Regions from separate parts of the Colwellia sp. SU-HH01217 genome, predicted to be linked through region 3. Evidence: predicted binding sites of a transcription regulator. Region 3 holds the regulator's gene; each other region holds the start of a gene.
The links. The regulator sigma-54, encoded in region 3, starts transcription at its own class of promoters, with help from an activator protein. The targets are predictions, from matches to a motif close to GTTGGCACGNNNNTNGNNT.
Positions count from the first base shown of each region.

Region 1: the regulator sigma-54 is predicted to act here: its motif matches at 1,484-1,502, upstream of AC27G3_RS06660 (DUF1328 domain-containing protein).
Region 2: the regulator sigma-54 is predicted to act here: its motif matches at 6,380-6,398, upstream of flgB (flagellar basal body rod protein FlgB).

Region 1 covers NZ_BAAJLX010000003.1:347,673-358,330, reverse strand. Annotated here, with positions in the region: gene AC27G3_RS06670 (hypothetical protein) at 238-756, opposite strand; gene AC27G3_RS06665 (YtxH domain-containing protein) at 959-1,240, opposite strand; gene AC27G3_RS06660 (DUF1328 domain-containing protein) at 1,268-1,444, opposite strand; gene AC27G3_RS06655 (hybrid sensor histidine kinase/response regulator) at 1,623-3,605, opposite strand; gene AC27G3_RS06650 (response regulator) at 3,668-4,132, opposite strand; gene AC27G3_RS06645 (sensor histidine kinase) at 4,158-5,633, opposite strand; gene AC27G3_RS06640 (histidine kinase) at 5,670-5,912, opposite strand; gene AC27G3_RS06635 (sigma-54-dependent transcriptional regulator) at 5,935-7,290, opposite strand; gene yfbR (5'-deoxynucleotidase) at 7,434-8,045, opposite strand; gene AC27G3_RS06625 (pyridoxal phosphate-dependent aminotransferase) at 8,090-9,304, opposite strand; gene AC27G3_RS06620 (hypothetical protein) at 9,468-10,115, shown strand; gene AC27G3_RS06615 (proline--tRNA ligase) at 10,190-10,658, opposite strand, start outside.
Region 2 covers NZ_BAAJLX010000002.1:181,926-192,583, forward strand. Annotated here, with positions in the region: gene AC27G3_RS03950 (flagellar basal body P-ring protein FlgI) at 1-702, opposite strand, end outside; gene flgH (flagellar basal body L-ring protein FlgH) at 757-1,440, opposite strand; gene flgG (flagellar basal-body rod protein FlgG) at 1,456-2,244, opposite strand; gene flgF (flagellar basal-body rod protein FlgF) at 2,309-3,052, opposite strand; gene flgE (flagellar hook protein FlgE) at 3,265-4,665, opposite strand; gene AC27G3_RS03975 (flagellar hook assembly protein FlgD) at 4,744-5,433, opposite strand; gene flgC (flagellar basal body rod protein FlgC) at 5,514-5,933, opposite strand; gene flgB (flagellar basal body rod protein FlgB) at 5,933-6,334, opposite strand; gene AC27G3_RS03990 (CheR family methyltransferase) at 6,452-7,282, opposite strand; gene AC27G3_RS03995 (chemotaxis protein) at 7,356-8,291, opposite strand; gene flgA (flagellar basal body P-ring formation chaperone FlgA) at 8,485-9,177, shown strand; gene flgM (flagellar biosynthesis anti-sigma factor FlgM) at 9,252-9,566, shown strand; gene flgN (flagellar export chaperone FlgN) at 9,646-10,077, shown strand; gene AC27G3_RS04015 (LPP20 family lipoprotein) at 10,294-10,658, opposite strand, start outside.
Region 3 covers NZ_BAAJLX010000001.1:372,782-383,439, forward strand. Annotated here, with positions in the region: gene lptC (LPS export ABC transporter periplasmic protein LptC) at 1-478, shown strand, start outside; gene lptA (lipopolysaccharide transport periplasmic protein LptA) at 501-959, shown strand; gene lptB (LPS export ABC transporter ATP-binding protein) at 963-1,691, shown strand; gene AC27G3_RS01605 (RNA polymerase factor sigma-54) at 1,794-3,305, shown strand; gene hpf (ribosome hibernation-promoting factor, HPF/YfiA family) at 3,343-3,630, shown strand; gene ptsN (PTS IIA-like nitrogen regulatory protein PtsN) at 3,703-4,185, shown strand; gene rapZ (RNase adapter RapZ) at 4,226-5,080, shown strand; gene AC27G3_RS01625 (HPr family phosphocarrier protein) at 5,148-5,423, shown strand; gene mgtE (magnesium transporter) at 5,730-7,085, shown strand; gene pmbA (metalloprotease PmbA) at 7,288-8,637, opposite strand; gene yjgA (ribosome biogenesis factor YjgA) at 8,769-9,290, shown strand; gene AC27G3_RS01645 (hypothetical protein) at 9,365-9,715, shown strand; gene tldD (metalloprotease TldD) at 9,860-10,658, opposite strand, start outside.

The sequences.
Region 1 (10,658 bases), on a different contig from region 3:
TCGTGGACATGTTTACCAAAAGCATTGGAACGACATGGTATAATTGAATAGAAAATAATAATATTATTATTTTACTTGTATCAGGAGAGAATAATGAAGGTTTCTCAATGAAGTATATTAGTGAAAAATAGTTAGCAATAATTTTATTAGTACAGTGTTTTTCCTCATTTATTGCATACCTCCTGATTGCATAAGGAAGTATGATGGCTTGTATGACTTATTTATTCATTATCTTTATTATTTAGCCTTATTATTGAATTCTGAGTTGCTCTGAGGTGTTAAGTTTGTGCTGTTAGTGTTGTTTTTGGTTAGGTGTAAGAACAAACCCAGTGAAGTCAGCAATATTGCAGTACTTGATATTATTGCAACAGGGTAATAAAGGTTGCCCGCCAACTCTAATTGGCTATATTTTATGACCATAATTAAACCTTCTATCGACAAGGCTATACAAACCGTACCAATAAATCGCGGTATTGTTCTTCTCAAGCTTTCAATAACATCTTCTGTTTCTACATGATTGGAATACTCTTGATTAATTACTAAAGCCAGCTCGAAAACGGCGAGTGCAATTATGCTTGTATTAATACTACTTAAGAAAATTTGCATTATATCCACGCCATCGATAATGCCATGAACAATAGTGTTGCATAGTGAAAATATAATCGCGGCAGCCAAACTAAAAAATATAAAAGTAAAAACTTTGGCAAATAATGGTTTGATAGTTTTTGTGGTAATTGACGGTGTGGCTGAGGGCATGAGAGTTTCCTGGTTTGTAAACTGGAGCAATAATATTTATCGCTAAAAAGATGTTGTATTGATTGGGATAACCCTTTTAAAACAAGAGTGATAAATAAAATGGTTAGCAATTGTGCTAACCATTTTATAGTCAATACTCATGATTTATATGAGTTGAATTTGAGAAAATCGCCGTTAATTGGTGATACTCAAAATTGAAAAACTAACAATCAGTATCTTCAGCATCTAAATCCTTTTTTGCGTCTTCACAAGCATCTTCAATCGCATTTCCTGTGTCAGTTGCGACTTCTTTTACTTTATCTTTAGCATCATTAGCAGCGTCTTTGACTTTGTCAGTAGCATCTTCTGCGGCATCTTTGGTGTTAGAGATTGCTTGATCAATTTTTTCACCTGTTTCTTCAGCTTTTTCATCACTACAAGCACTTAAACCAAGTAGTGTACTAAGCGCAACTGTTAATATTATTGATTTTTTATTCATGTTCATAATAATTTTCCTTAAATAATTATATGGCTAAGCTTTTGGAGCTTTTCCTCGTAATGCATTGGCTATTAATGAGATAACTAGTAATACAACAAAGACAAAAAATAAAATTTTAGCGATTCCTGTTGCTGCACCTGCAATTCCACCAAAACCAAAAATAGCAGCGATAATTGCGATAACTAAAAAAGTGAATGCCCAACTTAACATTAGATTTCTCCTTTATTTTTTTGAATTACATTAGTTATTAAGCGAGAGTTGTGCCAAAAGGTTAAGTGGTTGTTATTAATAGTGAAACTTAGGTTTATGTGTTGCGGTGTGAAAAATAGATATTAATTAGTGGGTAAAATATACAGGGTGTTATGTAGTACTTGCATGGTTATTATCTTTAGTTAATAAACAATTGTTGCAACATTGCAGAATTAATTGGCTTAAGTAGGGCGCTATCTGCACCATAGCGATTTAATTCTTCTTTTGATACATCGTTACCGCTAACGATGGTAATGGTAGCGGTTGGGATTTTACTTTTAATCGCCGCACTAAGCTCTAGACCATTACCGTCAGGTAAATTCATGTCAATTAACATATGCTGCCAATTAGCATCTGTTTCAATTAACTCTTTTGCGTGTTTGATGTTGTGGGCAATTGTTACTTGTTTTCCTAAGGTGTTAAGCAATAAAGCGGTAATTTTTGCTGCGTCTACGTCATCTTCAACTAATAATACTTGTTGAGGTGTTTTTTCTGGTGCTTTTTTTTGGGGGGGCTTAGCAGCTGATGTGTTTAATTCTAAGTGCGCTTTAATTTTTTGATGTAATTCTTCTTTGTCTATGGGCTTGGCCACGACATCGCTAAAGCCTAAATCGTAAAGCTCTTGTGCCACACCTTTCATCGTTGCAGCAGTTATAGCGAATACGGGGGTTGTAATGTTTATTGTGTTTAGTTTTGACATAGCGCGTTTGCCATCAAGCACAGGCATATGAATGTCCATTAGCACTAAATCAAATGGCGCTTGAGTTTCAATATGTGACACAATGGTAGAGATAGCTTGTTGGCCATTTTTTGCATAACTAACATCCAAGCCGAACGATCGACAGGTAAAACCTAGTAATTTTCGAATGTCGTCGTTATCGTCAACAACGAGCACTTTTCCTGTAATTTTACTCAATAGCTCAGTGGTAGATGGGTAGTTATCAGAATCAAACGTTAACGTTTTTCGCTCGGTATTAGCAATTTTTCCCGGATCAATACACACGATAAATTGGCTGCCCCGTTCAAGTGTTGATTCAACTGAGATATTGCCTCCCATATGATTTAACAACTCACTACATATAGATAAGCCAAGACCAACACCTTCCTCGTTGCGCGAAACTATGTCTTGTACTTGTTCAAAGGGTTTGAATATTGTGGGTAATAATTCACTCGGGATCCCTATGCCAGTATCTGTAATTGAGAAATACAAACGCAGACCGTCATTTGTTTCATCAAGCCATAACGCAATATGCACAGAGCCTTTGTGGGTAAACTTTATTGCATTATGAATAATATTAATAAGTATTTGGCGCAACCTTAATGGATCAGCAATAATTTTAGTGGGTAACGCTGATTTGGCTGTTAAGCGTAAATTAATCCCTTTTTCTTGAGCAGACATCAACATTAATGTGTAAATATCAGAAATAAAATTTTCAAGAGAAATGGTGGTGGTATTTAATTCGAATTTACCTGCTGAAATTTTAGATAAATCCAAAACGTTATTGAGCAGCCCTAATAAATGCTTACCATTATTGAATATGGTGGACAATTCGCCTTTTATCGCTTGGTTGTTAGAGTCGCTTAGTAGTAATTCTGTATAACCTAAAATTGAAGTTAATGGGGTACGTAGTTCGTGACTTAAGTGGGCTAAAAACTTATCTTTAGAGCGGCTTTTTGTTTCTGCTTTAATTCGTTCAAGGCGTTCATTTTCAATATCTTTTCTTGCTAGAGCATAACGAATGGCGCGGTTAAATCTGGCACTATCGAGATCAGATTTTACTAAATAATCAACAGCACCTGCATCGAGTGCGCTGTTATCTAGCTCGCTGTCTATTTGTCCGGTGAGCATAATGATTGGTACAGAACAGCCATTTTCACTGGTTTGCTTTAGTACCGCTAAACCATTGAGTCCACCTAGCTGATAATCGAGTAAACAAATATCATGGTTGTTTTTTTGCAATAATTCCATCGCTTGACTGGGATTATCGACCCAGTCAATATCAAACTGATGGTTAGGCATTTGCTCAAGGTAATCGCAGGTTAGAATGTAATCATCTTCGTCATCTTCTACTAATAAAAGACGTTTTTTGTTCGTTAGTTTAGGCATAATTAGCTTAGACATTGTAAACTTAAATCCTGTGCACGCATACTTGCTCTCGTTTTATAAGGTCATTAAATTATTAATTAGTTAAGCGTTTGTTCATGGTGCGGCGGTAGTTCAACAAATTCAACCCAATATTTACCCAATGCCTTCATTAAATCCACTAAGCCTTCAAAGTTCACGGGTTTAGTAATATAAGAAGCAGCACCGAGCTCGTAGCCTTTTACCATATCTTCTTCTTGCTTTGATGTAGTTAAAATAACAACAGGAATGCTTCTAAGTTGTGGGTTGGCTTTTATTTCTTTTAACGCTTCACGACCGTCTTTACGCGGCATATTTAAATCCAATAAAATAAGACCAGGTCGAGGTGCGCTGGCTTTATCTTCAAATTTTCCTTGGTGAGTTAAGAAGTCTAATAACTCGACACCATCTTCAACAAAATAAAGTTCATTGATAACGCGACTTTCAGTGAGTGCATCTTGAGCAAGTAGCCGATCATCTTCATCATCGTCGGCCATTAAAATGACAATAGGTGTGCTTTTTTTCATGGGTAAGTTCCTAAAAATTTATGTTTTATGTTACTGGGGGCTCATAATCGTGAGGTATGCGCACCGTAAATGTTGTTCCTTGCTGTACTTTGCTTTTAACTTCTATTGTGCCGCCATGACGTTCTACAATACGTCGGCAGACAGCTAAACCAATACCTGTACCCTTATAAGCTGTTCGGGCATGCAGACGCTGAAAAGGAATGAATATTTTTTCGTCAAAGCTTTGTTCAAAGCCGATACCGTTATCGCTAATGTTAATAATATGCCATAACGTTTCTGTATTTAACGTGCTATCAAAAACAGATTCGTTAACATGGCTTATCGTTATTTGAGGGGCAATAGATTCTTGTCTAAATTTAATCGAGTTACTGAGTAGGTTTAAAAATAACTGACTAAGCTGGCTGATATCCCCATTAATTTCAGGTAAATCGTGATAGTTAATCACAGCTGCGCTTTCTTCTATCGCCACTTCAAGATCGCCAATTACCTCATCAACAACTTGTGTTAACGAGACAGATAAAAACTTTTTCCCGCGGGTGTTAATGCGTGAATACTCTAGTAAGTCGTTAATTAAATTAGACATTCTTTCTGCGGCATTTCGCATACGCTCAATAAAATCTAAGCCGCGTTCGTCGATAACATCGGAGTAACTTGTCGATAACCTATCACCAAATGCTCTTATTTTACGTAAAGGCTCTTGTAAATCGTGTGAGGCGACAAATGCAAAATCTTCTAATTCACGATTACTACGGGCTAACTCCTCTGAGTAAATGGTTAATTCTTGGGTGCGTATATTAACTTTTTCGGCTAATTCCTCATTACTAACTTCTAGTGATTGGCGATAAAAAAATTCAGACTTAGTGTTTAAGTAAACAAGCACGCCTATACCAACAAGTAACAAAAAACTAGTAATTGAAGAGATACTAAAGGTAAGTTTTGCTTCTTTCTCGGTGGCGGCCAATTGGGAATATAATTTATTGCGATATAGAATTTCACTACTTTTTATACGATAAAATAGGCTTGCCATTTCTTTATATAAACTTCGTCCTCGGCCCGTTAGTACAACATTTAACGCTAATTTCTCTTTGTCGGCTAATGCAAGGTCTACAGTTGAGCTAAGTTCAATCATTTTCATTTCAGCTAATTTAGCCAACTCTTTAATATTTTCTTCTTGATTAGCAATATCAGATTGTAAAGTCTGTACTAATTTAAGTTGTTCAATTACCTGACCAATCGCATTTTGATAAGGTTGTAAATAATCTTCTTTTTGGGTGAGTAAATAACCACGCTGTCCAGTTTCAGCTGCTAGCACTAAATTATGTAACTTATCTATACTAAGAATTATTTCACCCGTATTGGTGATACCTTTTTGAGTAATTGATAAATCATCTATCGTTTTTAACGCGAGTATTACATTTATAACGATAACACCTATCACAATAGAAAATATTAAGCCCCACGATATTTTTTTGTTTTCTAGTAGCCGCTCAATGTAGCTCATAATGGAAGATCACCTTAACTGCAATTATTGTACGTTTTAGTTAGACGCTTTAGACAGCTGTTCAAGTGTTTGACTGCATTCTTGGCAGGAGTTTATTATTTTATTCGCTGCTTCTAACGCTTTTTCAATTGGCATGTCATTTTCTAATACTAATTTTATCAGCTCTGCCTGCATAGAAATTCTATTTAGTGGGCCCCTAGCATCATGAATGAGTTGATTCACATTGTTGGGGCTCGTTTTATTCTCTTCTGGTTTATTTTCTTCTGGATTGTTACTCATGAGGAATGACTCCAAGCGTTATTTATTCTTCAAAATCTGAGTATGCATGTAAGCGGTTATATAAGGTTTTTATGCTTATGCCTAACATTTTTGCTGCAAGCGACTTATTTCCTTCAACTTCTTCTAAGGTTACTTTAATTAACTCCCGTTCAACATCTTCAATTGTGCGGCCTGCGCTTAAGCTATGTTGTTTTTCAGAAATTGATGAGAAGGGCGAGCGAAAGTTCTTAGGTAGCTCTATGTGGGTGCTGTCGATATCCGTTAGATCTGACATAATAAACGCACGATGAATTGTGTGTCGTAACTCCCTAATATTGCCGGGCCAATCGTAATCGGTTAATCGTTGAATTTGCGCTGCACTCCATTGACAGTTTTGCTGATATTCCTGGTTTAACTCTTCAAGAAATGCCGCTGCTAATAATGGAATATCTGTTTTTCGATCACGTAGTGGTGGAATAGCAATAGGGAATACAGCTAATCTAAAGTAAATATCTTCTCTTAATACTTTATCTTGAGCTATTTCTTCAACAGAACGGTTGGTCGCTGAAATTACTCGACAATTTACAGCTATTTCTTTTGTCCCGCCAAGAGGCGTTATCCGGTTGCTTTCTAATACTCTTAGAAGGTTGGGTTGCATGTCAATAGGCATTTCGGTTATCTCATCGAGAAATAATGTGCCGTCACCTGCTCGTAAAAATACGCCATCCTTTTTTTCTATTGCACCAGTAAATGCGCCTTTTTCATGACCAAATAATTCGCTGGCAATTAGATCTTTTGCAAGTGCGCCACAATTTGTGGCGACTAATTGTGTATCGCTATTGTTTTTTTGATTACTTTCGTTATGAACTGCCTGTGCGACTAGCTCTTTACCGACACCACTTTCGCCTAAAATCATAACGTTTGCTTGGGTTAAAGCAACTCGAGAGATCATTTTATAAACCTCTTGCATTGCTTCAGACTCTCCAATTAAGCAGCCAAAATGTTTTTTAGGCAGATTTTTGGATGATTTCTTTGATGTTTTTGAACTTGTTTGTGGTGTTAAGGCTTGTTCTAGATCTTCTCGTTGTAGCGGCTTAGCCAAATAATTTACTTTAGGCCCACACAAGCCTGTTAATACTCCTTTAACTAAAGGATGGCCTGTAATTAATGTGATAAATGGGGAATGATTTGATTTTTCGATATGGTCAATTAAATGTAATCCGCTGCCATCGGGTAGCATAAAATCTAAGAGTATGTGATCAAAGCTATTATTTTCTAGCCATTCGTAAGCTTCCTGTAAACAACTTGCCGTACAAATTTCATGGCCTAAAAATTCAATAATATGGCAAGCCACTTCGGTAAATTCTGTATCATCATCCACTAATAATATTTTTAACACGTTAATACTTGAGCCTCTAAGACATTTTATGACTCCATAAGCTAACATATTGTAAGGGTTGAGTCTTTATACTTGTTTGCTCTTTTAAAGTCGACTCAAGAATGGTAAGTACAAGTGAAACGGTTGAGTGTAAAAAATAGCAGTTAAACTTCATTAATTAAGAGTTTATCAACGCTTACAAAATGTGAAGGGAGAAAAGTTTTATTAAAGTATTTAACCGCTTTATATTGGTTTTCTAATGTTTTTAATTTGTGGCCAAGCCTAGACTCGGCATCCATAAACTCATCACCATTGCCATTTCTAACTTCTTGTTTTGTTTTTATGTATGCTTGAATAATGTCCGCACATTTTACAAATTCTGATTCTAAAGAGGGGGTTGGTCGTATGATTGCGTCAAATGCAGCTTGTAGCTCATCAGGAATATCGCTGATTATTTTTTCTTGAACAGCAGATTTAATTTCTTCGTAAGCGGCTTTCATTCCTGGCGTTGCATTTTTGGCGATAGTATTGAGATCGCCAGATAAAAGAGGCTCTTCACTTTCATGTACTTGGCAAATAGCTAAACAGTGATAGGGATCAATTTCATTATTATCAAAGACATGTTTTTCTATCAGCGCCAAAGTTAGCGCGATAGTGTTTGATTCGTATACATGTTCAGCAACATTCTCTGTTTCAGTTTTTCTCATCAAAGGCCATCGCTGTAAATACCTCATTCTGTTTAGTCTAGCGGTTAGGCGTGAAGTTGCTGTACTCATGATGATCCCTTTATTTATGGTCGATAGGCACTATTAAAATAATGTTACTGTTTGTATGTGTTGAAAAATGTTTTAAGCCTTTCTAGCGCGGTACGAAGTTCATCAACGTGTGGTAAAAAAACTAAACGAAAATAATTATTCTCTTGAATATTAAACGCTCTGCCATGGGCTAAAAGTATTTTTTCTTGTTTAAGTAAGTCTAAAATCATCTTTTCATCATCTTTGATATTGAATTTTTCTTTATCGACTTTTACAAATAAATACAATGCTCCCATTGCAGGGTTACAAGATAAACCATCAATTTCGTTGATCATTTGATGGGCTAGGTTGCGCTGTTTAATTAATCTGCCATCACCTTTAATTAACTCATTAATACTTTGGTAGCCGCCAAGTGCTGTTTGTATTGCATGTTGCGAAGGTACGTTAGCACACATCCTCATTGATGAAAGTAGGGTTAACCCTTCGATGTAGTCTTCAGCATGTATTTTAGGGCCTGTAATTACCATCCAGCCGGCACGAAAACCTGCGATACGATAGTTTTTTGATAAACCACCAAAAGTAATAACAAGAACATCGTTAGCTAATCTTGCTGTAGGGATATGTTTGGCTTCATCAAATAAAATTTTGTCGTATATTTCATCACTATAAATAATGAGTTGATGTTTTCTCGCTAAGGCAATAATTTCAAGTAATACTTCTTCAGAATAAACTGCGCCTGTTGGGTTATTCGGATTAATTAATACTAACCCTTTAGTTTTACTCGTTATTTTACTTTCAATATCTTTAACATCTGGAAACCAGTTATTTGACTCGTCACAACAATAGTGGACGGGCTTACCACCAGAAAGAGATACCGCAGCCGTCCATAATGGGTAATCTGGTGCGGGGATTAATACTTCATCGTCGTTGTCTAATAGGGCTTGCATTGCCATAACAATAAGCTCGCTTACACCATTACCAATGTAAACATCGGCAACACGTACATCTTTTATTTGCTGTTGCTGAAAATATTGCATTACTGCGACGCGAGCTGAATAGATACCTTGTGATTCACTGTAGCCTTGAGAGTTGGGTAAGTGGTGAATTACATCTTTTAAAATATCATCAGGGGCTTCAAAACCAAAAGGGGCAGGGTTACCAATATTGAGTTTTAGAATTTTGTGTCCTTCGTCTTCTAGACGGCGGGCTTCAACAGCAATTTGTCCTCTAAGATCGTAACAAACGTTGTCGAGTTTTGGTGATTTTTTAATGCGTTTCATGGTGCCTAATTCTCAGTATGTGTATAGCTTTGCGATTCAACTCCATTGTTGCCAATATTTTCCGGTATTGAAACAGTTTCTTGCAAATTTTTTAATGTAATTTATTTATAAAAAGCTATTCTGGTTATTAGTAGGTTAATTACGTAGAAAGTCTGAGGTGTTTATGGCGTTACCTTTAATTATTGCAGGGGCCGCAGCATTGTCTGCCTTAGCTGTGAATGGCTTAAACGGGGATCGTAGATCTCAGCAAAAATATCGCCGCAAGTTAATGAGGCCGCAAACGCTTGACGACTTTAATGAATACCAATCAAGCGTGGCGATATACCCAAGTGATTTTTTAGACTCATCGCGAACTGTTGAACCTGAAATAGGCGCTATTGTTTGTTGTGGTATAGGTGGTGTGCTAGATCACACTGGCATATGGATAGGTGATAATTTAATTGTAGAGCTTGGCGGTAACGGGTTAATTAAAGCAGTTTCTAGCGAGCGCTTCATTCGTGAACGCTCTGGTAAGCAAATATTTATTGCGTGCGATTCTACAGGGGCGCCTTTAGTTAATGAAGCGGCAGCGTTATTGGCAACTCAGCAGATTTATCAATATCGTGACTATCATATGATAAACAACAATTGCCACCACTTTATTTGGCAATGCTTTAAACCTAATGACCATTCGTTAACGACTTTTAAATCGTTAAATGATCGACTAGCCAAGTATTTCAATCGTGTGATTTATTGGGATGTATGTCAAATAATAAACTTTACCAGCGAGCTCGGTAAGCGTTTGAAGTCATTCTCTAGAAATAGAAAATAATAATCTATAAAAAAATACTCTTCCAATAAATTATTACTGGAAGAGTATTAAATGATGTGTAAATTTTTAGAGTTTTAAGAAAATAAGCTCATAATGTCGTCAATTGCCATCATAGATTTTTCACCCGTTATACGGTTTTTAACTTCAACTTCTTGATTGTCTAGATTACGTTCACCAATAATAAGCAAATAGGGAGTGCCGATTAATTCGTGATCGGCAAACATCACGCCTGGACGCTCTTTTCTGTCATCAAATAATACTTCAATACCAGCAGCTTTAAGTTGGTCATACATATTTTCGGCGGTTTCTTTAACACGTACTGATTTAGCCATGTTCATTGGCACTATTGCCACTTGAAATGGGGCAATCGCAGAAGGCCATTTTATGCCATATTTATCGTGATTTTGCTCAATAGAAGCGGCCACAATACGTGAAACACCAATGCCGTAACAGCCCATGGTTAGTATTTGGTTTTTACCAGCTTCTGTTAACACGCCACACTTCATTGCTTGGGCATATTTATCGCCTAGTTGGAAAATATGA
Region 2 (10,658 bases), on a different contig from region 3:
AAAGCTGACACGATCAGCTATATCTCTTGGCGCAGTAACTTCTACTGAAGTGGCGTCAATCGCTCGAGCTGAACCTTCGATAAAGTCGTTTATGGCATCAGATAAATTTTGCGCTGTTGTAAAATCAGAGCGACGAAGATTAAAGGTGATATGATCGCCTGTTGAAAAGGGTGATAATACTTCACGCTCAACCATCGCACCATTTGCAATACGCCCAACTGTAGGGGTATTAACGAGCACTTGAGAGCCATCGAGCCCTTCAGCTCCTAAGCCACTTACCACTAAGCTACCTTGAGCAACCGCGTAAGCATTACCATCTAAACCCATTAAAATTGTTTGAATTAATGTGCCGCCTCTTAAGCTTTTTGCACTGCCCATAGACGATACGGTAACATCTACAGTTTGTCCGGGCTTGGCAAACGCAGACAATTCAGCATGAACAGCAACGGCCGCTACGTTTTTGATTTTAGGCTTTAAATTATCAGGCATTGTAATGCCAAAATTACTTAACATAGTTTTAAAGCTTTGTTCAGTAAATGGGCTTTGCTCACCTGTTCCTGCTAAACCAACAACTAAACCATAGCCAATTAGTTGATTAGAGCGCACTCCAGCAACATCAGCTAAATCTTTAATACGCTGAGCATTAACTGACGATGTTGTCATTATCAACAACAAAATAGTGAATTTTATTACAGCTTTCATATCAATACCTACTTATCGCTAAACACTTACTTTAATAAATCGACAAAAGACGATTTATAATGGCCACCATTTGCCATTGAAAAACTGCGTTAACCAACCTTGTTCATTTGCATCAGCAAAAGTTCCAGTTCCAGCATATTGAATACGCGCATTGGCCACTTTAGTTGAAACAATCGTGTTGTTAGAGCTAATGTCTTTTGAACGGATAATGCCCGTTAAACGAATGTATTCATCGCCTTTGTTTAAGGTGATCCACTTCTCGCCACGAATCATTAAATTACCATTGGGCAATACACGTAAAACATGCACTGAAATATTGCCGTTTAAGCTATTACCTTGGTTAGATTTAGAATCACCTTTAAAGTCATTATCTTGAGAGACGCCAAACTGAATAGAGTCACCATTAATTGTCACTGGCGCACCACCTAATCCAGAAATAGCGCCCATTGAAGCCGTGTTCTCTTTGGTAATTTCAGTTTTCGCATTTTTATTCGCTTGAGTGCTCTCACTTAAAATGACAGAAATAATATCGCCTACACGATGAGCCTTTGAATCTGAATAAATATTGTTAATATAATTGGCTTTAAACAATGAGCCCGATGGAATAACCGAGTCCTCTTCCATTTCAGGGAGAATGGGAGCGAAATCAGGATCATTTGGTAAAACCTTCGACTCTTCAATAGCAGCACAACCACTGGCTAGCACTGCAATAAGAAAAATAAACAATGATTGCTTCATCATAGGCTCCTTAAATTAAAGTTGCTGATTGATATAACTCAACATTTGATCAACCGCTGAAATTACTTTTGAATTCATTTCATAAACACGTTGACTTTCAATCAAATTAACCAGTTCTTCGGTAGTATTTACGTTAGAGGTTTCTAGCGCCCCTTGAACAATCATGCCGTAACCTTCAAGACCTGGTATGCCTTCTTGAGGGTCACCACTAACCGCTGTTTCGATATATAAATTTTGACCAACAGGTTGTAAACCTGTTGGGTTGATAAAGTTGATTAAGTTGATTTGACCAATCACGGCATTTTCAGCTTCACCTTGTAATCGCACTGATACTTCACCATCTTGAGATACAATAATTTGTGTCGCATCTTGAGGGACTGTAATTTGTGGCTCTAAAGGGTAACCAGCACCTGGCGTTACTAAATTACCTTCTTCATCCATGGTAAATTGGCCATTTCGACTGTAAGCCGAGCTACCATCAGGTAAAAGTATTTCAAAAAAACCTTCACCTTGAACCATTAAATCCAAAGAGTTATCTGTAGTTAGCATATCTCCTTGGGTATGAATTTTTTGTGTCGCTACAACTTTTGTACCCGCACCAAGCATTAAACCAGAAGGCATTTCAGTATCTTGTGCTGAACGACCACCGGGTTGATTAATTGTTTGATAGAGTAAATCTTCAAAAACAGCTCGACTCTTTTTAAAACCAACGGTACTCGCATTCGCCAAATTATTTGAAATAACCGCTATGTCTTTATTTTGAGCATCTAAACCTGTTTTACTAATCCATAAAGCAGCATTCATAAATCACCTCAATACCTTTATTTATTGTCTATATTTATTTACTTTATCTGTACTTTAACTAACACTAAAAAGCACGTAACAAAGAAGCAGCACTCTTATCAACTTCTTCTGCAGTAGCCATAAGCTTAAGTTGCATTTCAAATTGTCTTTGTAGAGCGATCATGTCGGTCATTTCAGATACCGCGCTAACGTTACTCGATTCAAGGGTACCGTTTTGCATTCTGACGTTTATATCCGCGCCGGCTTCTTGCCCATCTTTACGCCTAAATAAACCGTCGTTGCCTTTTTCCATTAACCGTACATCAGGATTGACTAATTTAATCCTTGCCACTTCTTCTTGGGCTGTTGCAGGAGCGCCTAACGGCTGAACCATTACAGTTCCATCTTTAGCTATTTCAATATTTTGAACTGGCAGTGGTAAAAAAATAGGACCGGCTTCGCCAATGATCAACTCACCTTCGTTAGTCTCTAAAGCGCCGTTTTCACTTAACCGTAAATGACCACTTCGTGTGTAAGCTTCATTACCATCAGCCGCTTGAACAGAAAACCAACCTTCACCAGTTATCGCAACATCTAAGTCGCGTCCAGTGGTGAGTAATGCGCCACTGTCAAAGTTTTGGCTCGCTCGCTCAGTCATTGAAAAAACCCGTGTAGGCATGCCATCGCCGAAAGCTTGCATTGCTCTAGCTTGGGCTAAATCAGCCTTAAAGCCTGTTGTTTTGGCATTAGCTAAGTTGTTGGCTGTCACTGATAAGGCGTGCATATTTTGTTTTGCACCGCTCATCGCAACATAAAGCATCTTATCCATGGTCATATCCAAAAATTAAAATCGTTATAAAGATATTTGCAATAACAATGCCAGAAAGGGAATTTGTTCACTTTAGTTAGAGGGACCACCGCGAGATGACGCATAACCAGACAAAAAATAAAAAAGTAGAAAGTGATAATTCGAAAAACAATAAAGCTAAAATAAAAAACGCCGAACATAAGTTCAGCGTTTTATCGTAAACAACACGACTATTATCTAATCTGTAAAATCGTTTGGTTTAATTGATTATCCACTTCAAGTGCTCTTGAGTTAGCTTGGAAGTTTCGTTGTGCCGAAATTAAATCAATCAACTCTGTGGTTAAGTTAACATTGGCTTGCTCTAGCGCAGAAGAGTTAACAGTACCAAATGTACCTGTACCACCTTCACCTGCAAGGGCTTCACCTGAAAGGATACTTTCTTTCCAGCCAGTATTCCCAACTTGTGTTAATCCTTGCTCGTTAGCAAAATTCACTAACGCGATACGCGCTAATGGTTGAGAAGTACCATTACTGTAGGTTGCTCTTACTAAACCATCTTTACCAATATCAATGCCTGTTAAACGCCCTACTGCTAAACCGTCTTGATTTAATGCCGTTACTTCAAAGTTTGACGCAAATTGAGTGGGTTCATTAGGGTTTGGTATTAAAGGATCTAAGTTAAAATCAATTTTTATCGTTTGCGTTGGATCCGCGCCATTCGATAAAATAGTTGCCCCTAGAGGTATAGTAATTATACCACCATCAGCCAATGCTGGTAATTGTGAAATAAAATCACCTGAACTATTAAACTCTAAACGCGCACCAATAACACCTGTTGGCGCCAATGGCCCTGAAACAGCTCCACCTACGCGATTATCTGCAGCTGCAGCACCAGGAGTTTCCTCTTCTAAGTCAATAACTTGACCATCAACAGCTGCAAATACCATCCATTCATTCGCATTATCAGGTCCTGGTGGTGGTGTTGCATCATCTTTAACAAAGAAGTAAGTCATAATATGACTATCTCCTAACGAGTCAAAAATAGTGACTGAGGTAGAATGATTAAATGTTAGTGGATCATCAGGGTCAAAATTACCTGGTGCATTTGAAATATAAGCATCACCTGCCGGAAGGTTCATTCGAATGTCGACTTCACTAGTAGGAGTTGGTGCACCCGATGCAGTAGGAATACGAATGGGTTCAGCAGTACTTAAACTTACTGATGCTGACGAACCATCAGGGTTAACAGGAAAGCCTAGTAAATGCCCACCTTGCGAGTTAACCACAAAGTTGTCTGAATTTAGTTTAAATTGCCCTGCACGTGTGTAAGATTTTTCTAGGCTACCTAGCTCAGGAACGGTGGCAAAAAAGCCATTCCCGGTAATCGCCAAATCAAGCGCATTGTTAGTAAACTGAATACTACCTTGTGAAAACTGCTGAGCAACATCAGAGGTTAGTACCCCGTCACCTACTTTGGTTGAACCAGAAGCCAATAACGAGGCAGCATATACATCAACAAATTCTGCGCGTGACTCTTTAAAGCCGACCGTATTAACGTTGGCGATATTATTTGACGTAACGTCAAGATCTTTTTGAGCTGCGTTTAATCCGCTCAATGCTATATTAAATGACATATTGACACCTCATTTTGAAAAACTTTTTAAAACTACTCACTAACTAAATAATGAATAACTGACACTAATTAACTCAAACTACCCTTGGGCAACTTCAACAACATCGCTTAGCGCCATGTTACTACCACCATTAAGGTTTAAAACTATACTGCCGCCAGCTCCCGCTAACGTAACACTTTCTACATTTCGGTATGTCATGGCTTGTAATTCAGATGCTTCACCATCGACTAAACCTGCAATTCTAAAACGGTATGCACCTTCAGGTGCTGGTTCACCATCAGCAGCTTGACCATCCCAATTAAAAACAAAACCTCCAGCAGGAATATTCCCCACAGGAACAGTTTGAATAATTTCACCCGCGATGTTCTCAACGTAAATGTTGACATTACTTGCAGGGCTTTCTGTTACCACTTTACCTTTAACGCTTTCGCCTTCACTCATACCAAAAACATTATCGTTAACTAACACACTTCGACCAACAAGGGAGGACGCTTGTAAAGCTTGGCTTGATGACATGGAATCGGCAAAACTACCAAATTGTTTGTTAAGCTCAGCTACACCATCTGTAGTTGAAAATGCCGTCATCTGTGAGATCATTTCGTTATTATCCACAGGCTTTGTAGGATCTTGGTTGGCCAACTCTTGAGTTAGCAAAGCAAAGAAATCAGCTTGTGTTAACATGCCATTGCTGCCTTCCTCGGCAACTTTGTATTCTTCGTTTTGCCAACGAATACCATCTAATGGATTAGTATTGCTTACAGTAGTCATTTCTTGCTCCTACAATTTGACGATATTGCTGTGTTCACATTGTTCATTAATAAAGCTTACCTAATTGCTTTTACTTAAAGCTATTTACCTAACAGTAGAGTTTTATTCAGCATATTTTTAGCTGACTCAGCTAGTTGCACATTGGTTTGATAAGAGCGTGAAGCTGAAATCATATTGGTCATTTCTTCAATTGCGTTAACGTTAGGCTTATAGATATACCCGTCTTTATCAGCCATGGGATGCTCGGGCGAATACTCAACGTTAAGTGGTTTGTTACTTTCAACAATCCCTAATACATCAACACCTACCGAAGTCTCACTTTGCCCTGCGGCAGCTTTTTGCATAGCAGCGGCAAAAACTGGATGCCTCGCTCTATAGGCTTCGTCAACACTACTGCTAACACTATCGGCATTAGCAATGTTACTTGCGGTAGTGTTTAAACGCATAGACTGTGCGCTCATACCACTAGCTGTAATATCAAATACGTTAAATAGACTCATTATTGTCCCGTCCCAGTAATTGCTTTTTTCAAGGATTTAACCTTGCCATTAAGAAATTGAATGCTTGCTTGATACTCTAATGAATTAGTTAGATACAAGTTTCGTTCCAACTGCATATCCACTGTGTTTCCATCTCCGGTATCTGCTTGATCTGGCACTCTAAAATCAATATTGTTATTTGATTGCGTACGTACATCGAAATGTTTTTCATGGGTACGCTTCATACCCGACTGTTGATGTTGGCTAGCTTCAGCAAGTGCCTTTTGAAAATCCATCCCGCGCGCTTTATAGCCGGGCGTATCAGCATTGGCAATATTACTAGCGATAATCTCAGCACGTTTTGCGCGCACTTCGATACCAGCAGGATGTAAAGCAAATGCTTTTTCAAAACTAATAGCCATAATAAGCACTCCATCAATAGTGTTTCTAAATTTAGTAAAAACACTATTCAATATTTATGCCAAGCTAACTGTCAAAATTATGTAAGAGAGTAGGAAGGGAAAGAAATTAAGTAAAGTTTATGCCTTTTGATAAACAATACCGGGGTTGCAACGCAACATGTTAAAATCTTGGCTTAGGCCTGAAAGTGATTCAGAAGCGCCTAAAAACAAGTAGCCATTTGGGTTGAGTACTCCTTGAATTTGAGAAATTATTTGAGACTTAATTTCTGGGGCAAAATAAATTAATACATTACGGCAAAAAACAATATCAAAACGCCCCATTAAACTATAACTGTTAAGCAGATTAAGCGGTCGAAAGCTCACCATACTTTTAACATGATCTTTCACTTTTAGCATGCCGTTATCACCGTTTTCAAAAAACTGCCTTTTACGCTCAGCTGAAAGCCCTCGAGCTAAAGCTAAACTGTCATAATGACCATATTTACAATGCTCCAACATCGTTGTTGAAATGTCAGTACCAACTACCTGTACCCCCCCAGGAAAAGCGCCAGGATTTTTTTGTTGGTACTCTAAAATTGTCATAGCGATTGAATAAGGCTCTTGCCCAGATGAGCTTGCCGCCGACCAAATTTTAACAGGTGTGCGTCGACCAACAAAATCAGGCAACAGCCTGTTACTCAAAAGTTGAAAGGGATAATCGTCACGAAACCATAACGTTTCGTTCGTAGTCATGGCGTCTATAACTGCCGCTCGAAGTTGACGCTCACTTGGTAATAAAGTGCGCGCGACTAACTCACTTAATGACACAAGACTGAACTTAGCCATTAAAGGGGCTAGCCGGCTTTTCACCAAGTACTGTTTATTTTCACCGAGCACAATACCACATTGCTGCTCTAGAAAAGCTCTAAATTGATGATAGCTTTTATCATCAAGCTCACGTGCAGACACTATATTCCACTCACTTTAGTCAGGTAACTTCATTACTTAATTTATATTTACAAACACTAATACTAGGTTTTAGTTATTCATCAGAATCCATTTTCAACCATTTTTTAACTGCTGTGGCTAATTCGTCAGGATGAAACTTAGGGATAAAGTCATTGGCTCCCACTTTTTCAACCATCGCATTATTAAAAACACCACTTAAAGAAGTATGTAAAATAATAGGCATATCTCGCATTCGTTCATTTGCTTTAACTTCAGCTGTTAAGGTGTAACCATCCATCTCAGGCATTTCAATATCAGAAATAAGTAAGGCGACTTTATCACTAATACCGTTTTCACATGTTGCTTCAATCGCTTGTAATTGATCTAACGCATCTTGACCATTTTTAGCCAATATCATATTAATACCCAATGGCGTTAAAGCACGCTTTACTTGATTTCGAGCAACGGTTGAGTCATCAGCGATCATCACTAACTTATCACCTAAATCACTACCTACACTTTCATCAGCAACGTTTTCGCTTAATTCAGTAGAAACAGGGCTTATTTCATTAAGAATTTTTTCGACATCTAAAATAGACACCATTTCATTTTCAATTTCTGTAACAGCGGTTAAGTAACTCGATTTACCCGCACCTTCTGGAGGCGGCATTATATCTTTCCAGCTTAGGGTGACTATGCGCTCAACTCCAGCTACTAAAAACCCCTGCACACTACGGTTATATTCAGCAATAATAATAAAGCTGTCGGTCATGTCGGTTATAGGAGACCCCCCTGTAGCTTTACTTAAGTCGATAACCGAAATAGTTTGACCACGTATGTGCGCTATCCCTTTAATGTATTTATCTTGCTTGGGAAGTGAAGTTAATTTGGGGCATTGTAAAACCTCTCTCACTTTAAAGACGTTAATACCATAACGCTGACGACCAACTAACTTAAATAGCAAGAGCTCAAGTCTATTTTGTCCCACCATTTGGGTGCGTTGATTTACGGAGTCTAGAATACCTGCCATATAAACCTCGTTGTAGACTGCACAGATTATAATACATCGGCACAGTTCTTGATTATAAAAGTAAGAGTATCGTAAGTGTCTTTTTTTTGACACTTAGATTTATATAATTAAACGTACTCTCATTAGCTTAGCTTACGCCTATATTAAAGCATAGACGAGTATTCAAATTTACCTAAAATAGATTGTGAAAAATATGAGCAATATTAAGATTTTTATAACATTTTTAACAATAACTCTAGTATTTTTATCGAAAACTATCGAGGCAAAGACCGATAATGCCTATATTGAGAGCTTTGCAAAAAATTATTTAATAGAAAATATTGCCTCTCCTCCTAACGGAAAACTAACGATAAAAGTCGCTAATATTGATCCAAGAGTAGAGTTCGATGATTGTGAAACCCAATTAAAAGCAAATATACCGCAAAACTTTAATGGTAGAAACGTAAATATTAAAATAAGTTGTGATGATTCAACACCCTGGCATATTTATTTAGCCGCAAAAATAAATACAATGCTACCAGTTATAGTCGCTAAAAAATCGATAAACAAAGGCACTTTATTAGATAAATCACACGTGAAATTAGCCTATAAAGATAGCTATAAAATTCGAGGTACATTTTTAACAGACCTTAATAAAGTTATCGGCACGAAATCCGAAAGAAGAGTGAACAAGGGGCAGTTGTTAACCTTAAGAAACATTTGTATTGTTTGTGAAGGCTCTCAAGTTGCCATTATTGCTCAGTCAAAAAACTTCACTATTAAAACCAATGGCGAAGCATTGAGCAGTGGTAATATTGGCGAACAAATTAATGTAAAAAATAAACAGAGTGGTAAAATAATTACTGCTCAAGTAAAGGCTATTAACAAAGTGGTAATTAATTTATAATTTAGCTTAAGTTATCTACCCTCTAGCCGATAACAAGGTAGATGAAAAATACTTAATCGCCACAGGAATTTATTATGGCTATAAATATCAACAACTTGAATAACACCACACAAGTTAAACAAAAGCTTGAGCAACACAGTGATGTTAAACAAAAAGCAACACAAACACTGAATAATACTGAACAAACTAAACGTTCAAGCCAAGATTCAGTATCTATTACACCGCAAGCTAAACAGCTTAATGAGTTGCAGAAAAAAGCAAGCGCAGAGCCTGCAATTAATCAAAAGAAGATTGAGCAGCTACAAAAAGCGATTGCTTCTGGTGACTATAAAATTAATCCGGAGAAATTAGCTGCAAGTATTGCTAATTTTGAATTTAAACTGACTTAACGCTATTTAGTTGTTGTTATTCATCTTTGTTTAACCTGTAATATCTATATAGCGACTAAGTACTATAGGTTAATCCTCAATGACGACAGAACAAACTGCCCAACAACTGGTTGAAAAACAGTTAACACAATTGCTAACTTTAGAAAGTTTATTAACCACTGAAAAAGAAATACTTCAACAGCATAATCCTGATGCTTTAATTGAAGTTAGCCAGCAAAAAAATCTATTATTAATTGAAATCCAATCTCTAGACTCCGTGCTCAGTGTGCATACAGAGTTTGCTCAAAATAAAGCTGCGGGACTGTTTCAACAAGAACTTGAAGAAATAAAAGTCCGATTAACTCATTGCCAAGAGCTTAACTTTATAAATGGCCAAATTATTGAGCAGTCTCAACTTGCTGTTGAACGCATGAAAACCAGTCTGCTAGAAAATCATAATAAGTCAGCTATAACCTATGACGGTAAAGGTAAGAAAAGCGCAGGGTTAAGTAGTTTAGACTTAAAAGCTTAGATTAAAAAACTTAGTCTGAAGAACTGAGGCTGAATAACTTAGGCTAATAAATTAGGCTAATAAATTAACTACCTAAGTTGAAATAAATAGACTAGTCAATAAACAAAAAAAGTAAGCAGTTCTGCTTACTTTTTTATCATTCACTGTTTATAGCAATCTCATTAAATAGATCACCTAATTAATGAGATGGATATTCGTTAGTTTACTATCGTTAACCTAAAAATAGCGAACTTCTTTTATTTCTTTATTATTACTGCTGGCTAAATACAGTTGATATACTTTTTCAAAATCTAAACTTAACTCTGTAGTGTAAACATCACCAACAGGATAACTTTTCACTACTTTAGCGCCACGTATTAAGCCTTTAACAGAACTACTTAACTGATTGTCTTCCACCAATAAGTCTGCCACTGTCATGTTAGCACTAACTTGTTGTCCGTATACTTGTTCTGCCAGCTCAGCATAAGCGGCAACTTTAGACGCACTTATTGCCATTAACATACGTTGCGTTTCATGCTCTGATTTTTGTAAGCTAATTGGCGCATAACCAATCCCCAAAATAACAGGGAAAACATCAGGTT
Region 3 (10,658 bases):
ACCAACAGATGCTATCGACAGCGATTTAGCACCAGACTTTATTGCTGAGTCGTTAAAAAGTGCGATTTATAATCCCGAGGGCACCTTGTCCCACGAAATTGAAGCAGATCGCATGGAGCACTATACTGAATTAGAGTTTACCCATTTTGAACTACCTAACTATACCTTATATCCAAAAAAATCAGGTTCACCATGGCAAGTTAGTGCAAAAGAAGCGACACTATATAATAACAATAGAGTAGTCTTAAAAAATACCATAAGAATTACCAGCACAGAGAAAGACTTTTTAATACAAGAAGTTCATGGTAAAACTTTAGAGCTCGACTTAACAACTAATATTATTAGCTCCAACCAAAAAGTGATTGTCTATGGCAAAAATTTTACTATGTATGGCACCGGACTAATTATTGATATAAACACAACCCAGATGACACTAACTGAACATGACAAAACTACTTTTAAAAAAGATAACAGCTAGTATACTTTTGCTTAGCTCGGCGATGACAACTTTCGTAATTTCGGCAAATGAAAAGCCAGATTTTGAACAAGAAATTATGATTTCTGCGGATCGTCAGGCTGGTGACTTGAAAAATAAAATTGCCAGCTATATTGGCGACGTTGTTATTCAGCAAGGTACTTTAACGATTAAAGCCGATTCAGTTAAAATTTATCAAGCAAAAGTTGATGAAGAAGTTTATGTTGCCAAAGGAAACCCAGCAAGGTTCGAGCAAACCCTAGCTGATGGTAGTAAAATATCACTCCAAGCAGACGAGATTACCTATGAACCGGCAATACATTCATTAGTTATCTCGGGGAATGCCCTGCTTCAACAAGCGGGTAGTGAAGTTAAAGGTAGCCAAATTACTTATAACACTCTTACCGAGAAACTTGATGCCATTGGCAATCAAAACGAGAAAACCTCAACCGTATTACAACCTCAAAAAAAGGTAACTCCTTAGTATATGACTGCGACACTTATCGCCAATGGTTTGGCTAAATCTTACAAAAAACGTTTAGTGGTTAAGGATGTCAGCTTAAAAGTGGCAGCAGGCCAAATTGTCGGGTTATTAGGGCCAAACGGTGCAGGAAAAACCACGTCTTTTTATATGATTGTCGGTTTAGTTCCCAATGACAGTGGCAGCATTGTCTTGAACGATGAAGATGTTACTCTATCGCCGATGCATGAAAGAGCACGCAAAGGTATTGGCTATCTACCTCAGGAAGCATCTATTTTTCGAAAACTATCCGTCACCGAAAATATCATGGCGATACTTCAAATTAGAAAAGAACTAACAGAGGTTGAGCGTGATGAAAAACTCGCACATTTATTAGAAGAGTTTCATATCAGCCATATCAAAGATAATTTAGGTATGAGTTTATCTGGTGGTGAACGCCGACGGGTAGAAATAGCAAGAGCATTAGCTGCCGATCCCAAGTTTATCTTACTAGATGAGCCTTTTGCAGGTGTTGATCCTATTTCAGTAGGCGATATAAAAAAGATTATTATCCATTTAAAAGAGCGTGGTATTGGCATACTTATTACCGATCATAATGTCAGAGAAACTCTCGATGTTTGTGAACACGCTTATATTGTAAGTCATGGTGAATTAATTGCCGAAGGTAATGCAGAACAAATACTTGCGAATCAACACGTAAGAGATGTATACCTAGGTGAACAATTCACGTTATAGTGATGGAATACAAATAAGTAAATTTATTTTAAGAAAAGACACCTTTTCTCAATAACGTAAACTATGCTTTATTTAAACTAACTAGGAAATTTATAAAGGTAAATGCGCCCTACATTACAACTCCGTATTGGACAACATTTAACCATGACACCACAACTGCAACAAGCAATAAAGCTGTTGCAGTTATCAACGTTAGATCTCCAACAAGAAATTCAAGAAGCGCTTGAAAGCAATCCACTATTAGAAGTGGATGAAAGTGGACCGGCTTCAAACGAAAATAAAGCGGATCATATAGAAGAAGGTCATAACCCTTCTGCAAGTGCTAATGAAAGTAAAACGAGTGACGGTAGTGAAGACTCCACCCCAACTATCGATGAAATTAGTACAACAGAAGCTATGGAAAAGAATGACATTCCAGATGAGTTAAATATGGACACAACTTGGGATGATTCATATAGCGCAGGAACAGCTAGCTCAGGTGTCAGTAACTCAGCACCATCAGAAGATTACACCTACCAAGGTGAAACTCAAGACTCTATTCAAGACCATTTACATTGGCAAATGCAATTAACTCCTTTTAGCGACACTGATAGAGCTATTGCAACTGCAATAATTGACGCTGTTGATGATGCAGGATACCTCACCGTAAGCTGTGAAGACATTCTTGAGAGTATTGCCAAAGAGGATGTCGAATTAGATGAAGTTGAAGCGGTATTGAAACGTATCAATATGTTTGACCCAATCGGTGTTGCTGCTCGTTCAATTGCCGATTGTTTATTGATTCAATTGAACCAATTTGAACCGTCGACACCTTGGATAGCTGAGTGTAAATTAGTTATCAGTGAACATATTGACTTACTTGGCAGCCGTGATTACCGCCAACTAATGCGCAAAACCAAGTTAAAAGAAGATCAACTTCGGGAAGTTATTCGTCTTATTCAAACGCTTAACCCTCGTCCTGGCGATGCGGTCATTAAAAGTGATGATCAGTATGTCATTCCTGATGTTTCTGTAGAAAAGAAAAATGGTCGTTGGATGGTTGAACTCAATCCTGATACCGCACCTAAATTATCTATCAATCAGCAGTATGCGGCATTAACTCGGACGATGAAATCTTCCAGTGATAATCAATTTATTCGTTCTAACTTACAAGAAGCTAAATGGTTCATTAAGTCACTTGAGCAACGCAACGATACCTTATTGAAAGTCTCAAACTGTATCGTGCAGCGGCAACAAGGGTTTTTTGAGCATGGGCCAGAAGCAATGCGCCCTATGGTGTTAAATGATATTGCCGAAGCTGTTGATATGCACGAATCAACCATATCGCGTGTTACCACACAAAAATATATGCATACCCCTAGAGGAATTTTTGAACTCAAATATTTCTTTTCTAGCCATGTTAGCACTGAAAATGGCGGCGAATGTTCATCAACGGCCATCAGAGCCTTAATTAAAAAGCTGATTGCCGCAGAAATACCGTCTAAACCATTAAGTGATAGCAAAATAGCAGAGCTTTTAGCAGATCAAGGGATCAACGTAGCTAGAAGAACTATTGCTAAGTACCGTGAATCTTTAACTATTCCGCCTTCGAATCAACGAAAAAGTTTACTTTAATACTATTTGAAATTTTTAATTAATAAGGATCTCGTTTATGCAAATTAATCTTACTGGCCACCATGTTGAAATCACGAGTTCTCTACGAGAGTATGTCAATAACAAATTTTCTAAATTAGAGCGTCATTTTGATCAAATCAATAACGCCCACATTGTGCTCACTGTAGAAAAACTCAAGCAAAGTGCCGAGGCAACCTTGCACCTTAAAGGTAGTGAAGTTTTTGCTTCATCAGCGAATGAAGACATGTATAAATCGATAGACTTGTTAATAGATAAACTTGATAAACAAATTTTAAAATACAAAGGCAAAGTCAATCACCATTAGATTGGCACAAGCTCACAATCACTTTTTTATTTGCTGATCCTACCCAGTGACAGTAACTAAAAAGGTGTACCAATGAATATTGATAAACCGCAGAAATATATGATGAAGTTGCAAGATATCCTAACCAAAGACTGTACCCACTGTTTAGTGAGTATCCATAGTAAAAAACGTATTCTTGAAGAAGTTTGCTCCATTGCGGTTAATAAAATTTCCGGCTTAGATCAGCACCAGTTACTTGAAAGCCTAATGACCAGGGAAAGAATGGGTAGCACAGGCATTGGTAATGGAATCGCGATCCCTCACGGGCGTATTCAAAGCGACCAAAAAGTAGTGGCCGTATTAATAACCACTGAACAACCTATTGAATTTGATGCCATAGATAATCGCCCAGTCGATATTTTTATCGCACTCTTTGTTCCCGAGGATTGTTGTGAAGAACACTTAAGTACCCTGCAAAGCATCGCTCAACTCTTTAGTGATAAAAATAACTGTAAGCAATTAAGAAAATGCCGCGATAACGAGCAACTCTTCGACTTTATCCAAACAATCAGTTAGTTAATAAACCTTTACGCCCTTTTTAATTGTAGGTAACAATATGAAACTTATCATCGTCAGTGGTCGCTCTGGTTCAGGAAAGTCAGTGGCTCTTAGAGTGTTGGAAGACTTAGGATATTACTGCGTTGATAATATTCCTGTTAATTTACTTCCTGCGCTTATTCACACGGTTATTAACGATTATGAAACGGTTGCCGTCAGTCTAGATGTGCGGAATTTACCAAAAGATCCTGATGATATTTCCGAAATCATTGATTATCTTCCCAATGCCGTAGAGCTCAATATTCTTTATCTTGATGCCAATAATAATGATTTAATTAAGCGCTTTAGTGAAACACGCCGCTTGCATCCGTTAATTAAACAAAATGTCGCGCTTGATCAAGCCATTTCATTAGAAAAAAAATTATTAGAACCCATATCAACACGCGCTGATTTATACATCAACACCAGCGAATTAAGCCCGCATCAACTTGCCGATTTAGTAAGAGAGCGTGTGTTAGGTAAAAAGTCAGGTTCTATGGTCTTAGTTTTTGAGTCATTTGGCTATAAACACGGCATCCCTATCGATGCAGATTTTGTCTTTGATGCCCGTTTTTTACCTAATCCATTTTGGGAAAAAGAGCTCAAAGGCATGACCGGGTTAGATCAACCTGTAAAAGATTTTTTAGCTAGCCAGCCTATAATTACTAAGTTTATTTGGCAAATAAACAGCTTTATGATGACTTGGCTACCTCACTTAGAGCGCAATAACCGTAGCTATGTAACTATTGCCATTGGCTGTACAGGTGGCAAACATCGTTCAGTTTACATTTCAGAGTTGTTAGCCAGTAACTTTAGAAAAGAGCGTAAAGATATTCAGACGCACCATCGAGATATTGAAGTGATGAGTAGCTAATTATTATTTACCATAAGTTCGAGCATTCAGCTCACATTACCTTATGACTTTAAAAAGAGCGTAGACTATGGAAACCTTCGAACGTGACGTTATCATTACCAATAAATTAGGTCTACATGCTCGTGCAGCAACAAAACTTGCTCAATTGAGTATGCAGTTTCAAGCAAAAATAACTCTAGTATTAGAAAATAAACAAGCAGACGCCAGTAGTATAATGGCGTTAATGTTATTGGCTGGCGCAAAAGGAAAAAGTGTTAAAATAATTACTCAAGGCGAAGATGCGCAAGCAGCCCTTAGCAGTATCACACAATTATTTACCAACAAATTTGACGAGTCTGAATAATCCTATCTGTTATTTTTATCGAGCCAATGATAAGAAAAAAGCTGCTAAAAACACAAAGTTGCGATAAACTTTACCTCTTATAAGGCGATAAATAATAACAAGCGTTATCATTATCCTACTAAATCAAGTGAAACTTAAACCGTTAACTATCCAACAGGGTAAAAAGTTAATATTAGCGTTGATTGCAATCTTACAAGTACACTAAATCAACCATCCTAAACCATTAACTTATATCTATTGTGTTAAATTGAGTAAGCCTTTCACTTAGCATTACTTTCCAGAATTTAGATGAATTAAGGCTGATATATGCCAGAAATATCAGAAGAAATCAATCAACAGCGCTTGCAAGAAGTTAATGAAGCACTCGGCAGCGGTATGTTTGTTTCCGTACGTAAACTTCTTCAAAATATGCCTGCGTACGATATAGCACTCATCCTTGAATCCTCCCCAGGTAAAACACGCTCAGTATTATGGCAGTTAATCGATCCAGACAATCATGGTGAAGTACTCGAAGAGCTCAATGAATCGGTTCGTAAAGGCATCCTCAAAAGCATGCGGCCTGAAAAACTGGCAGCTGTTGCCGAAGGCATGGACGTTGATGATTTAGCCGAAGTTTTAAGAACCCTGCCTGACGCAGTTTACCGTGAAGTGCTCAACAGCATGGACAGTCAAGATAGAGCAAGGGTTGAAGCCGCGCTTTCTTTTGGTGAAGACACTGCTGGTGGTATTATGAATACAGACACCATCACGCTTCGTCCTGATGTGTCTGTTGATGTTGTTTTAAGGTATTTAAGGTTAAAAGGTAAGCTACCTGATGCAACCGACTCTTTTTATGTGGTTAATCGCGATGATGTCTTTAAAGGCGCGGTATCATTATCTTCATTAGTCACAGCAAAACCTGAAACCAGCATATCGTCGTTAATTGATAAAGAAATACAAGCCGTATCCGCGGATATGGAAGAAGCTGCCGTTGCCCAACTCTTTGAGCGTTACGACTGGTTATCAGCACCTGTCATTGATGATGAAGGTCGATTATTAGGCCGTATTACAATTGATGATGTTATCGATATAATCCGTGAAGACGCTGAACATACCATGATGAGTATGGCAGGTTTAGATGATGAGGCGGATACCTTTGCTCCTGTTGTAAAAAGTACTCAACAACGATCCGTTTGGCTGGGGATTAATTTAGTTACCGCGTTACTCGCCGTTGCTGTTACCAGCTTATTTGAAGGGGTATTTGAGCAACTTGCCATTCTTGCCGTACTTAACTCCCTTGTGCCAAGCATGGGCGGGGTGGCAGGCAACCAAACCTTAACCTTAGTTATCCGAGGAATGGCATTAGGCCATATTGGCGATAGTAACTCTCGCGCCTTATTAACTAAAGAGCTCGCCATCGGCATTTTAAATGGTGTTATTTGGGCTTTATTAATTGCTAGTGTTGTTGCACTGTGGAAGCAAGATATGATGTTAGGTGGAGTCATTGCCTTTGCTATGTTGATGAATATGACCGCCGCAGGACTCGCGGGCGTACTAATCCCCTTGGGCTTAAAGCGTATGAACATAGATCCAGCGCTTGCAGGTACTGTATTACTGACCACAATAACCGATGTGGTTGGTATATTTGCCTTTTTAGGTACCGCTACTTTACTGCTTACCTAACGACCTTGTGTCTTTGAACTTAAATATCAAAACTGAAAAATCACAAAAAAATGGGGAAGCTTCAACGCTTCCCCATAATTATACCAATCTCACTAACTAGGTGGTCATTTCTACTGGTTAAAATAATGCAGTACTTCGTTATTTATTCTTCGTATAAAGTAGCTCACCTAATTAACCTGATGTGATGGTATTTAACGCATCATTAATTGCCGGCAACCTGCATTTCTTCAATAATTATCGAGCCAGTTCTAATACTTCCATGCATATCAACATCACTGCCCACAGCAACTAATCCTTTAAATATATTTTGTAAAGTACCTGAGATTGTGATCTCTGAAACTGGGTAGGCAATCTCGCCATTTTCAACCCAAAAACCTGCTGCTCCTCGCGAATAATCGCCTGTTAACACATTTACGCCTTGTCCCATTAATTCAGTGACTAATAAACCAGTACCTAGCTTTTTTAACATCGCCTCAAAATCACCACCATTAGCAGACACCAACCAATTGTGTATACCGCCAGCATGACCTGTAGTCGTTAGTCCTAACTTACGAGCTGAATAACTTGTTAACAAATAGGTATCTAACTCACCACTTGTAATAATACTACGATCTTGGGTTTGTACCCCTTCACTATCAAAAGCACTACTGGCTAGTGCCTTTTTCAAATGTGGTTTTTCTTCGATAGATAAAAACGATGGAAAAATTTGTTGACCAAGAGAGTCCATTAGAAATGAAGATTTTCGATAAAGGTTTCCACCACTGATAGCAGCAATTAAGTGACCAAAAATTGTATTGGCGATGTCAGAGCGAAACATAACAGGCACTTTACCAGTCGGTAACTTTTGAGCATTTAATCGAGAAATAACTTCTTTCGCTGCCTTACGGCCAATGCTTGCACCACTGTCGAGCAAATCAAAATCACGATTGACACTATAAGCATAATCTCGCTGCATTTCATCGCCGTCTGAGGCAATAGATACACAACTTAAACTATGACGTGAACTAGGATAACCAACTAATTGACCATGACTGTTCCCATAAACCTTAAAACCTTCGAAGCTATCTAACGAGGCTCCGTCAGAGTTAGTAATACGCTTATCAAAAGCTAGCGCTTCATTTTCACAAGCTTTAGCGAGTTCAATCGCTTCTTGAGTACTAAGGTCTTTAGGGTGATATAAATCAAGATCAGGCGGATCCATCGCTAATAACTGTTTATCGGCTAATCCTGAACAATCATCAACAGAGGTATATTTAGCAATATTAACCGCTGCTTGTACGGTTTTCTTTAATGCGCTTTCTGATAAATCAGCGGTAGAGGCACTACCTTTTCTACCGCCTTGATAAACTGTAATCCCTAACGCGCCATCATTAGTAAATTCAACATTTTCAACTTCACCTAAACGAGTTCCAACACTAAGTCCTTGCGTACGGCTCATGGCAACTTCAGCACCATCAGCCCCAAGAGAATCGGCTAATTCAAGTACTTTAGTTACACGCTCTTTGACTTGTTCGAATTGGTTAATAAGGCTGTTTTTTTCTGTCATTTTGATTATTTTCTCTGCGTTAATTACCAGTTTTTTACATATTTTCTGGTTTGAGATCTAATATGGCTATATTGCCTTTGCTAGTTTGAGTTATACTAAGGACAATAATTTATATATTGCTATTGATGATCAACATTATGCCCCAGTCTGCACCCGATATCGACGAATTAGAAGAAGAATTAAAAAGTAAATCAGAAATAAAAAGAGAAATGCATAAAATGCAGGACTTTGCTCAGTCGTTAGTCGATATGTCTAAGCATCAACGCAGCAAAATTCCATTAACCGACGAGTTACTCGCTGACATGATATTAGCGGATAAAATCAAAGGTAAACATGAAGCTGTTCGCCGCCATGTAAGACATATAGCAAAAGTATTAATGGAAACAGATCTTGAGCCTATTTATCAGGCAATAGATGTGATGAACAACAAACATCAGCAAGAAACAGCTAAGTTTGTTCGTTTAGAAGGTTTAAGAGATGCATTAATTGAAGGTGATAATCAAACCGCTGAAGACGTTTTAGCACAAAACGATAAAATGGAACGTCAAAAGTTCAAGCAGATCATTCGACAAGCGAAAAAAGAAAAGAAAGCTGAAAAAATAGGTAAGCACACACTTGAGTTATTTAACTACCTTAAAACCAATGTAGAAAATCATTAAGACTTTTATTGGCTTTATTTTAATCTCTTTGCTATTGCTTTAACTATCTTTGTTATTAGACGAAAAAACATAAAATGAGCAGCCCAGATAAAGCACAAAATAAGTTAGCCTCCAACGCGGCATTAGCTTCACTGCTTAACCTGACCTTTTTACCCGGTTTTGCTTTTATTTGGCTGCTTTTGGTAAAAAAACAATCGGTTTCTTCAAGCCTCGCCCATTATCATATTATGCTAGGTATTAAACTTAACCTTGTTGCCTTTGTCGTATTAGGGATTGTATCTATAGCAATGGTGATAATGGGTGGCTTTCATTCGGCATGGACTTGGGTTTATGTGATTACCTACTTCACCTTTGTTCATACCACCTTTATTATCATCGCGATATGGGCGCTGACACGCGCTTGGGCGGGTTTAAAGCTTAACTAAGCTGAGCTCACAAATATTTCTCTAGCAGCTATTTTTCAATGTATTAACCATATATCAAACCGAGTTCATATTAAAAAGCACCGTACTTACTTGACTCATGAGCCTCAATCTAATTTCGGCTCATGTTATCGACAACTTTAAGAGTTATTGCGTTCCACCAATAGTCATTTCATCAACTTTTAATGTCGGCTGACCAACTCCTACAGGCACACTTTGACCATCTTTTCCGCACACACCTACACCTGCATCTAACTTAAGATCGTTACCTACCATAGAGACATTCTTCATCGCCTCTGGGCCACTGCCTATTAAAGTCGCCCCTTTAACAGGAGAAGTTATTTCGCCATTTTCGATTAAATACGCTTCTGATGAAGTAAAAACGAATTTTCCAGAAGTAATATCTACCTGTCCACCGGCAAAATTAGGTGCATAAATACCTTTTTTCACTGACTTTATAATATCTTGCGGATCACTCTCACCTGCTAACATATAAGTATTAGTCATTCTCGGCATCGGTAAATGTGCATACGATTCACGTCGACCATTGCCTGTCGGGTTTACTCCCATTAATGAGGCATTATGTTTATCTTGCATATACCCTTTCAAGATCCCTTTTTCAATTAACACGTTGTACTGCCCTGGCGTTCCTTCGTCATCAATATTTAACGAGCCTCGACGATTAGCCATAGTGCCATCATCAACAATAGTACAAAGCTCAGATGTCACTTGCTGACCAACTTTTCCAGAGAATGCCGATGAACCTTTACGATTAAAATCGCCTTCTAAGCCGTGACCAACCGCTTCATGTAATAATACACCAGGCCAGCCTGCGCCTAATACTACCGGCAAAACGCCAGCGGGAGATTCAATCGCCGCCAAGTTCACTAAGGCTAAGCGAACAGCTTCTTCAGCGTAATGTTGATAACGAGGTTTACCACCTTCT